3 regions of the Pseudomonas lurida genome follow, and region 2 is predicted to be linked to each of the others. Evidence: riboswitches for the same ligand, from Rfam matches in the RefSeq annotation. Region 2 holds a riboswitch; each other region holds the start of a gene.

Region 1 (4,276 bases), 410 kb from region 2:
AGTTGCAACATCGGTGCCGGGTAAAACTCGGTCACCGGCCCAAGGCACAGGACGGCCAGGGGTTTCGCGCCCGGCGGCAAACCCAGCAGATCGGCCAGCGCCTGGGGCTCGAACAGCGAGACCCAGCCCATGCCCAGGCCTTCGACGCGAGCTGCCAGCCACAGGTTCTGGATCGCGCAGGATAACGACGCCATGTCCATTTCCGGCAAGGTACGCCGACCGAAGATGTGCCGCTCGCGATCATCCATCAACGCCGCGACCAGCACTTCGGCACAGTCATGAATGCCTTCGACCTTGAGCTTCATGAATTCGTCGGAGCGCTCGCCGAGGGCCTCGGCGGTGCGTACGCGCTCTTCTTCCACCACCTGTTGAATCTGGCTACGCAAGGTGCGGTCGCTGATACGAATAAAACGCCACGGCTGCATCAGGCCGACACTCGGCGCCTGGTGCGCAGCCTGGAGCAGCCGTTGCAGCAATTCGGGAGCGACAGTGCCGCCGCTGAAGTGGCGCATGTCGCGGCGTTCGGCGATAGCGCGGTAGACGGCCTGGCGATCGGCCTCGGGAAAGGCGTTATCGGTCATGGCCTCTTCGCGGGCGAGCCCGCTCCCACAGGTTGATTGGTGAACACTGTCGATGTGGGCGCCGGCTTGTCGGCGATAACGGTCTCAAGGCTCGGCGCAAACAAGGCCGCTACCGCAGCCGGATTCGACGGGAAATAAAAATGCACGTAGGACGCGGTCATCCGCCCCTGCCGATACACCGCCTCGGCACCGCGCCCGCCATTGGGGCTCAGGCCACGGGCAATCGGCTGCCACTCGGTGCTGGTCAGGGAATGATGATAGGTGTGGCCACGCAGCGTGCCTTCAGGCAGGTCGACACTTTGCAGGGCCAGCGCCGCGAGTTTCTTTTGCATCACGGCATCGCCCTGCAGCAGGCCGACCAGTTCGGCGCGGGTGCCGTCGACGTCGGTCAGCGAGTCGAGCAGGTAGAGCATGCCGCCGCACTCGGCGAGCAAGGGTTTGCCGGCCGCGTGGTGAGCACGAATGGCGTCGAGCATCGAAGTGTTTTCCGACAGCGCCTGATGGTGCAATTCCGGGTAACCGCCGGGCAGGTAGAGGCTGTCGGCGTCAGGCAATTGGCGATCATGGATCGGCGAGAAGAAACTCAACTCGGCCCCCATCGCACGCAGCAGGTCGAGGCTGGCGCCGTAGGTAAAGGCGAAGGCTTCGTCACGCGCCACGGCGATGCGCACGCCTTTGAGCAAGGGCTCAGCCTCGATCACTTGCGGTGCGGCAAAGGTCACGGGCGGCGGCAAGGCCACTTCGCAACTGCTGCCCAACGCCTGGGCAGCAGCGTCCAGGCGCACGTCGAGGTCATTGAGTTCGCTCGCCTGCACCAGGCCGAGGTGGCGGCTGGGCAACTCGATACCGGTCTCGCGGGACAACGCACCGTACCAGCGCAGGCCTTCGGTGAGGCTACCTTCGAGCAATTGCGCATGGCGCAGGGTGCCGACACGGTTAGCCAGTACACCGGCGAACGGCAGATCCGGCTGATAACGCGCCAGGCCCAAGGCCAACGCGCCAAATGTCTGCGCCATGGCCGTGCCGTCGATCACGCCCAGCACCGGCACGCCAAAGTGTCGCGCCAGGTCGGCGCTGGACGGCGTGCCATCGAACAGGCCCATGACGCCTTCGATCAGGATCAGGTCGGCGTCCTGCGCCGCTTCCCACAGCAAGCGGCGACTTTCCTGCTCACCCACCATCCACATGTCCAATTGATACACCGGCGCACCGCTGGCGCGCTCGTGGATCATCGGGTCAAGGAAGTCCGGACCGCATTTGAACACGCGCACCTTGCGCCCCAGGTTGCGGTGCAAGCGGGCCAGCGCCGCGGTGACAGTGGTTTTGCCCTGGCCGGATGCCGGTGCGGCGATCAGGACAGCAGGGCAATGACGGGGCTGATTCAAAGTTCGACGCCCTTCTGTGCCTTGATACCGGCCTGGAACGCGTGCTTGAGCATGCCCATTTCGGTGACCGTGTCACCCATTTCGATCAACTCTGGCTTGGCGCCACGGCCGGTGACCACCACGTGCTGCATCGGAGGGCGGGCTTGCAGGTCGCTGAGGACTTGGTCGAGGTCGAGGTAACCGTGCTTGAGCGCGATGTTCAGTTCGTCCAGCACCACCAGGCCGACGGCCGGGTCTTGCAGCAACTCGCGGGACACCGCCCAGGCGGCCTCGGCGGCAGCGATATCGCGCTGGCGGTCCTGGGTTTCCCAGGTGAAGCCTTCGCCCATCACGTGGAAGCGCACTTGCTCAGGGAAGCGGCGGAAGAACAATTCTTCACCGGTGCTGTTACGCCCCTTGATGAACTGCACCACACCGCACTGCATGCCGTGGCCCATGGCCCGGGCCAGCATGCCGAACGCGGAACTGCTTTTGCCCTTGCCGTTGCCGGTCAATACCAGCAACAAACCGCATTCGTTGGGGGAATTGGCGATGCGCTCGTCGATCACGGCTTTTTTGCGCAGCATGCGTGCCAGGTGGCGTTCGTCGCGGTCGGGGGAATCGGTCATGGCAGCTCTCCGTTGGGGCTGGACAAAAACGGCGGGCAGGAAAAAAGAAAAACAGACAGCCAAGCATCGCCCACCGTGATGCTGTTGGATGTTTCAGGCCGGTCTCCGGGCTCATGAGTGGTGCGCCTGCTGTGTAGAGAGAGCAGGTGCTGGCCGACGCGGCGCCTTCCCATATCGCGGGCGATACAGTGGCAAAAAGCAGCGTCTTGTCTCATTTACCGTTGCGGGGGCAGCGCCGGAATCGCGGCAACACTGTGTACAAGTGCGCTCACTCACCGGCTTCCCTGTTTCACTCCGTCGACCCATGGGTCACAGAGCACCTGTAACAAGCGGCGAAGGTTAGTGGGTTGGGGGTGGAGCGTCAATTAAAGCTGACCTTACACTTGAACCATCGCACCGCCGCCCTCCTCTACCGTTACAGGTATCAAGGAGAACACCATGCATAAAACCAGACTCGCCCTACTCATCATGGTCGCCGGCACCCTCGCCGCCTGCGGTGAAAGCTCCACGCTTCAGGTCTCCGACGGCACCGGGCCTTCGCCCAAGTTGCCGGAACCGAACAAAACCCTGATCCCCACCGTCAACATCGCACCGGCCATCGGCTGGCCCGAGGGCGCGAAACCAACGGCTGCCGCTGGCACCCAGGTGGCGGCGTTCGCTGAGGGCCTGGACCACCCGCGTTGGCTGTACGTACTGCCCAATGGCGACGTGCTGGTGGCGGAAACCAACGCACCACCCAAGCCGGATGACGCCAAGGGCATTCGTGGCTGGGTCATGGAAAAAGTCATGGGCCGCGCCGGTGCAGGGGTGCCGAGCCCGAATCGCATCACACTGCTGCGTGACGCCGATCACGACGGCGTCGCGGAAACCCGCACGGTTTTCCTGGAGAACCTCAATTCGCCGTTTGGCATGACACTGGTCGGCAACGACCTGTACGTGGCCGACTCGGACAAGCTGCTGCGCTTCCCCTATCAACCGGGCGAAACCACGATCAAGCAAGCAGGCACCAAAGTTGTCGACCTACCAGGCGGCAGCATCAACCACCACTGGACCAAGAACGTGGTGGCCAGCAAGGACGGTAGCAAGCTGTATGTGAGCGTCGGCTCCAACAGCAATGTCGGGGAAAACGGGCTTGAAGCCGAACAGGGTCGGGCAGCGATCTGGGAAGTGGATCGCGCCAGCGGCGAGCATCGCATCTTTGCCTCCGGCCTGCGCAACCCGAACGGCATGGCCTGGGAGCCCCAGAGCGGCCAGCTGTGGACTGCCGTCAATGAGCGTGACGAGATCGGCAGCGACCTGGTGCCGGACTACATCACTTCAGTCAAGGATGGCGCCTTCTACGGCTGGCCGTTCAGCTATTACGGGCAGCACATCGATGTGCGCGTGACACCGCAGAATCTGGACCTGGTGGCCAAGGCGATTGCGCCGGACTACGCCGTGGGCCCGCACACGGCGTCTCTGGGGCTGACGTTCGCCGAGGGCAGCAAACTCCCGGCGCAGTTCAGCAACGGCGCGTTCATCGGCCAGCATGGTTCGTGGAATCGCAAGCCACACAGTGGCTACAAGGTGATCTTCGTGCCGTTCGAGGGCGGGCAACCCAAAGGGCAGCCGGTGGATGTGCTGACCGGGTTCCTCGACAAGGATGAGAAAGCCATGGGCCGGCCGGTGGGCGTGGTGATTGATCAGCAGGGGGATTTGCTGG
Region 2 (4,276 bases):
GCCAATGCGCGGGCGATGTGCACACGTTGGCGTTCCCCGCCCGAAAGGCTGCGCCAGGCGCGTTGGCTCAGGTGGGTGGCGTCGACGTCATGCAAGGCCTGTTTCACGATGGCGTCGTCTTCGCTGGACCAGGGGCTCAGTGCCGACAACCACGGCGTACGGCCCAGGGCCACGGCGTCGAACACGCGGATGGCGTCGTCGGTGTCAGCCTGCTGTTCCACCACCGCCAGTTGCTGCGCGATGGCGCGGCGCGACAGCTTGCCCAAGCGCTGGCCACCCAATAACACCTCGCCGGACGCCGGTGTGCGCAAGCCGGCGAGCAACTTGAGCAGGGTGGATTTGCCGGAGCCGTTCGGCCCGACGATACCGAGGGTTTCGCCCAGGTGAACCTCCAGGTGGATGTCGCGCAGCAGCTCGACCTCGCGCACCTTGAAACCCAGGTCCGTGCAGCTCAGCACCGTCATCGCGCGTTTCTCCGGCCGATCAGGATCAGCGCAAACACCGGCGCGCCGACCAGCGCAGTGACCACGCCGACCGGTATCACCTGGCCCTTGATCAAGGTGCGTGACAGCACATCCGCCGCAATCAAAAACAGCGCGCCACCCAAGGCACTCGCCGGCAGCAAGCGCGAATGCCCGGTGCCAAGCAGCAGGCGCACGGCGTGGGGAATCACCAGCCCGACAAAACCGATGGAGCCGACAATCGACACCATCACCGCTGTCACCAGGGCTGCGCAGCCTACCAGTACAAACTGCACGCGGCGCACCGGGATGCCGAGGGATGCCGCCGAGTCGCTGCCGAAGGTGAACGCATCCAGCGCGCGACGGTGCCACAGGCACACGGCCAAGCCAGCGACAGCCACCGGCACGGCCAGCCACACCGAGGGCCAGCGTACGCCGCTGAGGTTGCCCAGCAGCCAGAACATGATGCCGCGCGCTTGCTCGGAGCTGGCCGACTTGGTGATCAGGAACGCGGTGAGCGCATTGAACAGCTGCGAGCCGGCGATGCCCGCGAGGATGATCTGGCCGGTGCCGCTGGCCGAACCACTGGCACGCGCCAACAGGATCACCAGTGCAAATGCTGCCATCGCGCCGACAAACGCGCCGGCCGACAACGAAATCAAGCCGCCGCCCACGCCCATCAACGCCACCAACACCGCGCCGGTCGAGGCACCGGCGCTGATGCCCAGCAGGTACGGATCGGCCAGCGGGTTGCGCAACAGCGACTGCAGGATCACCCCGCAGGTCGCCAACCCCGCACCGCAGGCGGCGGCGACCAGGGCGCGCGTGAGGCGGTAGTTCCACACCACGCCTTCATCGATGGGGTCGAGCACGTAGCCGGCCGCCCACAGTTTGTTGGCGAGTACCTGGAGCACGACCTGCGGCGAGATGGCGGTTTCGCCGATGGCCACGCCAGCGAGTACGGCGGCGAGGAGCAGGGCCAGGGCGAGCAGGGTACGCATCATTTCGGCAGGTCGTAGCCGTCGATGGCCGTGGCCAGTTGTTCAAGGCCATCGAACATGCGGATGCTGGCCTGCAACGCCAGGGCGTCGAGGATGATAATGCGGTTGTTTTTCACCGCGTCCATGTTGCGGGTCACCGGGTCGCTGCGCAGAAACGCCAGTTTCTTTTCATGGTCGTCGGCGGGGTAGCGGCGGCGGTCCATGCGCGCGATCACCAGGAAGGTCGGGTTGGCCTTGGCAATGGTTTCCCAGCCGACGGCGGGCCACTCTTCATCGGACTGCACCACGTTGGACAGGCCGAGGGTTTGCAGCATGAACTCCGGAATGCCTTTGTGGCCGGCCACGTAAGGGTCGCTGGCCATCTCCGAACTGGAGAACCACACCAGCGCGCTGGCCTGCTTGAGGCCTTTGCCCTGTGCCGTGGCGACGGACTTGGCCAGGCGGGCCTTGAGTGCGTCGTTCAACTGCAGGCCACGATCCTGTACATCGAAAATCTGCGCCAGCTGGCTGATGCTCTTATAAATAGTCTCGATGTGGAACGGCTCCAGTCGCGTGCCGTCAGCGCCTACCAGGTTGTCCTTGCCTTCGCAGTCGGAGGGCAGCAGGTAGGTGGGAATCTTCAGTTCATGAAATTGCTCACGGGTGCCGACCACGCCTTGTGGCCCGACCACCCATTCCAGCTCGGCAGCCACCAGTTGCGGGCGCTTGGCGATCACGGCCTCGAAGCTCGGCTCATTATTGGCCAGGCGCTCGATGCTGTCGTTCTGCGCCTTGTATTGCGGCAACACGCTGTTGAACCACAGCGAGGTGCCCACCACCTTGTCGCCCACGCCCAGCGCATACAGCATTTCGGTGGCGGCCTGGCCGATGGTCACGCTGCGGGCAGGGGCTTGCTGGAAGGTGAGGGTGCTGCCGCAGTTTTCCACCGTCAGCGGGTAGTGGGTGGGTGCAGCGTGGGCCAGGGCACAGAAGCCAATGCCGGTAAGCAGGGCGGTAACGCGTGGCAGCATGGAGCAATCTCCGAGTGAACCGTACGTGGAACTGGGGAGGCACGGTTTGGAAATACACCCTCGAGCGCTGTGGTTGAGGCAGGCAAGCGTGTCCTTCCCGGACACCCCGCCGGTTAGTTATTGAGCGTGAGCCGGCAGGTCTCCTGACTGATGCATCGTCGCCAGGCTCCGGCCTTCCCGGACAAGGTCCAGTGGCATCAAGGAGCAGGCTCAGCACCTACAGTTGCGGGGGCAGTTCCGATTGGCGCGAGGGTACGGCGCTTCGGATTCCCTATTAGTCCCGTTTGGGAACCGGCGCGGTATGGTAGTCGATCGCGAGGTTTAACGGGAGGCCGTGAAGCCAACGGTAGCTCTTTGATGGTGGGGCTCCTATGATGCGCAGCCAATGGATCGCTTTATCACAAGGAATACACAGTGAAATCGTTCGTCGCGCTCGCCCTCGTCGCCACCCTCGCCGGTTGTGCCGCCCAAGGTAAATCTGAACAACAGATTCTTGACGAGGCCGCCACCGCCTATGTCAAGTCGATGCCGGCCGGGTCGGACAAACTCCGTTTGCACTCGATGAGCATCCCCAAAAGCGGGATGTTCGGCGATACCCTGGCGATTTCCATGGCCGGTGAGCAAAACGCCGCCTACCTCAGGGGAGAACTGCTCGATGCCAAGCGCTTGGGCGATGTGTTCTTTTTGATTATCGGTGCCAGCACGCCGGTTGATGTTGCCGTGATCAGCAAAGCCGTTGAGGGGCAGGACTTGAAGGGGATGCAGATTTATTACTCGGGCACTGATGCGCAGAAAGACAAAGTGCGTGCGGCGGTCGAGAAAACCCAGGCGCAGTTTCATTACATCAATGCGCAATGAGGGCCCGCCCGTTGCCTCGCCTGCTGCCTGTCACCCTGCGATCCTGAAATGTGGGAGCGGGCTTGTTCGCGAAAGCGGCCTGACCGTCAACCACCATCTGCCTGTCACCCCGCGATCCAAAAATGTGGGAGCGGGCTTGCCCGCGAAGGCGGCCTGATAGCCGACCTGGATGTTGGATCAGACCGGGTACATATCCGTTATTTAGGTTACGGCTGATATTGGTTCCGCTCTTACAGCGGGTCACTTTGGAAAAGAGCCCCAAAGTAACCAAAAGGCTCTTGCCCCAACACTCGGCACCTCGCCTAGGCTCGGTGTGCCCGTAATCCGACAGGGATTTGGGGGGCCGCCGCCACGCGCCCTCCATGGCGCGGGGCGGCTAAACCGGCATCCCTGCCGGTTTACCCCCCAAATCCCTGTCGAATTCCGGCCAGCGTGTTTGATGGGGCGCCTGAAATCAAAAGCAAGATCAAGATCAAGATCAAGATCAAGAGCGGCTCGCTTTGCATCGTGGTTAGCGATGGTTGTCGACGACGCTTAACAGGTGGGTGCTGTTTGAAGCGCTGGTCACAGACGAATGTCTTCGGGGCCTTGTATCAGTGCTTCAATTCGTGTGCCGGTGGCGCGTTCTTCGTTGCTGAAACCGTCGTAGTCGGCGAGGTTGGCGAAGCGGATGCCGGTCAGGCGTTCTATCTGGATCACGCTGCGCTGGTAGGTCCTGAGCTGGCCGAACACCAGGTCCAACTGGCCGAGCTCGCGGCTCTGGTCAATCATGTAGGCACTGGCAGAAGGCTTGCCGTCGTCGCTGAGGTAGGCGACGACTTTCCAGAAGGCCTTCGGGATCTGTACGCCTCGGTACACACGGTCGTCGTCAGCGAACACCGGGCCGGTGAACACCGTGGCCCGGGCTTTCCAGCGTTGCGTGTTGTCGAGGATGTAGTCTTCGAGC
Region 3 (4,276 bases), 1.5 Mb from region 2:
AGATGATCACCGGGCAACTGCGGATTAGCCGCTGGCCTTTGACGGTGATCAATTCCGGGTCGCCGGGGCCTGCGCCGATGAAGTAGACGGTCATGGAAAATCCTGATGGAAAACGGGCGAGCATGAAGGATGCTCATGATCGGAAGGGGCGATTATCAGATTTTTACCCGGCGCATGCCAATGCAAAGGTGGCCCGGGCAGTCTTTTTGCGGGTGATCAGCAAGCGGGCAGGGGCGTTGCCGAGCTGTTCCGCCAAGGCCAGGGCGGCGCTTTCGGCGATGCCATAACAGCCGGTATGGGCAAACACAACGTCCGACTTGTGGCTCAGGCGGTGTTCAAAAACCGCCAACTGCTCGGCGCTGAAGCACTGCAACGGCAGTTCCAGCGCTTTGGCCAGTGCCAGGAGGCCTGGTTCATTCTGTTTGCGGTCGATAGTGGCCAGCGCGGTGATGCTGTCGCGCTCGATACCGCCCTCGGCGAGGGCGCTATCAAACAAGGCCAGCAGTGCGTGAAGATCACACCCTTGCTGGCACCCCAGGCCGACCACTCGTGTCATGCGGAGTATTGATCGTCGCGGTTGCGGCGAAACAACCAAGCGCTGATCAGGCCCAGGGCCAGCCAGAATGCGACGTTGGTCAGTTGTGAAGCGATTTTGAACTGCGCTTCCAGGGCTTGCGGTGCCAGCATCGAATGCACCTCTGGCTGCGGCGCGCCGATCACGTGCGGTACCGCGATAATCGCCACGCCCAGCACTTTGAGCAGCCAGTTGCGACCAAATACGATCAGTGCGATACCGGCGGCGGTAGACGCGGCGGTGCCGATCCACCAGGTCTGGCGCAGCGCCAGGTCGGCGGCGGCGGTGCCCGGCAACTCAGGCGGCAGGCCCAAGGTAGGTGCCAGCACGAACGTCGCATAACCGGCCAGGCCCCAGAGCAGGCCCTGGGCCGTGCGGGTCGGTGCGCGCAGGGTATAGAGGCCGGCCAGCATCAGCGCAAAACCGACGGCGACCACCAGGTTGCCACCTGTGGTGGACAGGACGCGCTGCCAGCCATTTTCCGGCTCCCAGGCTTCGGCATCGTGGGTGTGGGCGGCAGCACCTTCGGCATGTTGATGGGCCACTTCAGTGGCGGCCGGGGCGTTTTCATAGGTTTCCGCCTGCAGTATCAGCGGGGCGACCCAGAAGCTTTGCAGCAAGGTCAGCAGCAGGGCGGCCAGAAGGCCGGTGAAACCGGCGGTTTGCGCAATACGCTTGATCATGTCGGCAGGTCTCAGTGGCACGGGAACGCGGCGCTGTGGCGGGTATCGTGGGCGGCGTTGTGCACCGCCTCGATGTGCGAGAAACCGGCGAAATACACCAGGCACGCACCCAGGATCGACGCGCCGATGGCGGCGGTCAGGCGTTGGCCCAGGGTAGCGGAGCTGCTGGTGGTGTGTGAGGTGCTGCTGATGATCGACATGGCGCGTCCCTTCTGGGTGTCAGGGTGAAACGAGCGCATGAAAACCCCGCGAGCCAGGCACGCAGGGTTCTGAACAGCGCCCGCCCACCGCGGGTTTGTTATCTGAATTTTCGGGCCGGTCTCCGGGCTTGCGAGGGGGCTCCTGGGGAGTCCTCAAAGCGTCGCCTTCCCATGCATTTGCACAGTGGCCGTGACACTTCGCTCGCTTACCGTTGCGGGGGCAGCACCGGACTGGTCATATCGCTATGACGCACCGGTTTCCCGTTTCACCCTGTGAAGGGCACCCGAAACAAGGTGTGTAGGAGAGCATGGGCGCAGGATGGGAGTCAATTGAGTTGTTGGGTGCCTATCCGTTACCTGAATATCGGATAGGTACACGAGCGAGCCCAGCCAAGCCCAACCCATCATTGACCATCCCCCAAGCACTGCGTAGCCTTGCACCCTCGAGGTTCTTCAGCCCAGGCCGAAGCTAAGAAGGGAACGCGGTCCAAGCCGCGGCTGCCCCCGCAACTGTAAAGGGTTTATCTGACTGCCACGCCACTGCCATCCGGCGGGAAGGCGCAGCCAGCGCCGGTCGCAAGACCCGCATGCCCCAAGCCAGGAGACCTGCCTCGTAACCGATTTTCCAATTCAACCGGGCGGGGTGATCCGGTGACGAAATCCGCTGCTGCGCGCCGTCGCAGGGCCTATCGTCCCGTATGCCCGCCCCCAAGGGCATCCGATGAAAACACTGGCCAAACTTCCCGTCACCATCGTTACCGGCTTCCTCGGTTCGGGCAAAACCACCTTGTTGCGCCACATGCTCGACAACGCGCAGGGCCGCCGCATTGCGGTCATCGTCAATGAGTTCGGCGAGTTGGGCATCGACGGTGAGATCCTCAAGCAGTGCTCCATCGGTTGCACTGAAGAAGAGGCCAACGGCCGCGTGTACGAACTGGCCAACGGCTGCCTGTGCTGCACGGTGCAAGAAGAGTTTTTCCCGGTGATGCGCGAATTGGTCGCCCGTCGTGGTGACCTCGACCATATCCTCATCGAAACCTCCGGCCTGGCCCTGCCAAAACCGTTGGTACAAGCCTTTCAATGGCCAGAAATCCGCAGCGCCTGCACGGTTGACGCGGTGATCACCGTGGTCGACAGCCCGGCCGTGGCCGCTGGCACCTTCGCCGCATTCCCGGACCAGGTCGATGCCCAGCGCAAACTCGACCCGAACCTGGACCACGAATCGCCACTGCATGAGCTGTTCGCTGACCAGTTGGCCAGCGCCGACCTGGTGATCCTCAACAAGACCGACCTGATCAGCGCCGAAGACCTGGCCCGCGTGCGCCTGGAAGTCGCCGAAGAACTGCCACCCGCGGTGAAGATCGTCGAAGCCAGCAGCGGTCGCTTGCCGTTGGACGTGCTGATTGGCGTGGGTGCCGGCTCCGAAGAACATATCGACGGCCGCCACAGCCATCACGATCATCACCACGAGGGTGAAGACGACCACGACCACGATGCGTTTGACTCGATCTCCATCGACCTGCCACAAGCTGACGAAGCGCTGCTGCTCGAGGCCCTGACGCAACTGGTGGTGCAACACGGCATCCTGCGCGTCAAAGGTTTCGCTGCTATCCCGAACAAGCCGATGCGCCTGCTGATCCAGGGCGTGGGCACGCGTTTCGACAAGCATTTCGACCGTGCCTGGGGCGCCGACGAAGCGCGCGTCACGCGCTTGGTGCTGATCGGCCAGGAGCTCGATGCGGCGGGCCTTGAAGCGCAATTGCGCGCCGCGCTCAGCGTCTAACCCATGCACCTGCTCAGGACCCAGCCCGGTGGTTTCGTCTCGGACGACAACATTGCCGACCTCGGCCAGACCCCCGCTGAACTGGTGATCCTGTGCAGCGGTGATTCGAGCCTGGCGCTGCTGGCCGAAGCGGCCCAGCAGCTGCCCGACGACTACCCCAGTTTTCGCCTGGCCAACCCGATGCAGGTGCAGAACCATGCCTCCGTCGACCTGTACGTCGATGAAGTGCTGCGCCACGCCAAGGTCATCCTGATCTCGCTGCATGGCGGCATCGGTTATTGGCGCTACGGCATCGAGCGCCTGGTGGAACTGGCCGAGCGCGGCGTGCAGTTGATTCTGGTGCCGGGGGATGACAGACCGGACCCGGAGCTCAGTGACCTGAGCACCGTTGGCGTACAAGCGCGTGATCGCCTCTGGCACTTCCTGCGCCAGGGCGGCCTGGCGAATGCGCTGAATTTCTATCGCTGCCTGGCCAGTGGTTACCTGGGCCGGGACTACGCCTGGGAAGCGCCACAAACCCTGCCGCGCACGGCGATTTATCACCCGCATCACGCCAGTGCATGCCTGCATGATTGGCAGGCCGACTGGAGCGCGGACTGGCCGGTGGCGGCGGTGCTGTTCTATCGCTCCCATTTGCAGGCGGCCAATACCGGGTTTATCGACGTGTTCTGCCAGCGCTTGCAGGCTGCGGGCCTTAACCCGTTGCCCATGGCGGCGGCCAGTTTGAAAGAGCCCGGCTGCCTGGCGGTGGTCGAGGACGTGCTGGATGAGGTAGGCGCGGCGGTGATCCTCAACACCACAGGCTTTGCCCAATCCAGCCCCGAAGCGCCGCATTTACGCCCGTTTCGCCGTAATATCCCGGTGATCCAGGCCATTTGCGCCCAAGACAACCAGCCCGGCTGGGAGGCCAGCGAGCAGGGCCTCGGCCCGCGTGACCTGGCGATGCATATCGCCTTGCCCGAACTGGACGGGCGCATCATCAGCCGGCCGATCAGTTTCAAGGACCTGGCCTGGCGCAGTGAGCGCAGCCAGTCGG

Evidence for each region. Region 2 has a riboswitch for cobalamin ahead of ATH90_RS18805 (ABC transporter substrate-binding protein). Riboswitches for the same ligand answer to the same signal wherever they lie in the genome.
Region 1: it holds a riboswitch for cobalamin, as region 2 does, so the genes downstream of both, cobO (cob(I)yrinic acid a,c-diamide adenosyltransferase) here and ATH90_RS18805 (ABC transporter substrate-binding protein) in region 2, are expected to answer to the same signal.
Region 3: it holds a riboswitch for cobalamin, as region 2 does, so the genes downstream of both, cobW (cobalamin biosynthesis protein CobW) here and ATH90_RS18805 (ABC transporter substrate-binding protein) in region 2, are expected to answer to the same signal.

Annotation. Positions count from the first base shown of each region.
Region 1 covers NZ_PDJB01000001.1:4,568,352-4,572,627, forward strand. The annotation lists gene bluB (5,6-dimethylbenzimidazole synthase) at 1-581, opposite strand, end outside; gene ATH90_RS20655 (cobyrinic acid a,c-diamide synthase CobB) at 578-1,966, opposite strand; gene cobO (cob(I)yrinic acid a,c-diamide adenosyltransferase) at 1,963-2,574, opposite strand; cobalamin riboswitch at 2,654-2,913, opposite strand; gene ATH90_RS20665 (PQQ-dependent sugar dehydrogenase) at 3,013-4,276, shown strand, end outside.
Region 2 covers NZ_PDJB01000001.1:4,158,812-4,163,087, reverse strand. The annotation lists gene ATH90_RS18815 (ABC transporter ATP-binding protein) at 1-464, opposite strand, end outside; gene ATH90_RS18810 (FecCD family ABC transporter permease) at 461-1,465, opposite strand; gene ATH90_RS18805 (ABC transporter substrate-binding protein) at 1,462-2,472, opposite strand; cobalamin riboswitch at 2,589-2,783, opposite strand; gene ATH90_RS18800 (hypothetical protein) at 2,887-3,330, shown strand; gene ATH90_RS18795 (DNA/RNA non-specific endonuclease) at 3,895-4,276, opposite strand, start outside.
Region 3 covers NZ_PDJB01000001.1:2,701,233-2,705,508, forward strand. The annotation lists gene cobM (precorrin-4 C(11)-methyltransferase) at 1-94, opposite strand, end outside; gene ATH90_RS12155 (cobalamin biosynthesis protein) at 164-556, opposite strand; gene ATH90_RS12160 (CbtA family protein) at 553-1,257, opposite strand; gene ATH90_RS12165 (CbtB domain-containing protein) at 1,269-1,457, opposite strand; cobalamin riboswitch at 1,554-1,760, opposite strand; cobalamin riboswitch at 1,887-2,085, shown strand; gene cobW (cobalamin biosynthesis protein CobW) at 2,179-3,240, shown strand; gene cobN (cobaltochelatase subunit CobN) at 3,244-4,276, shown strand, end outside.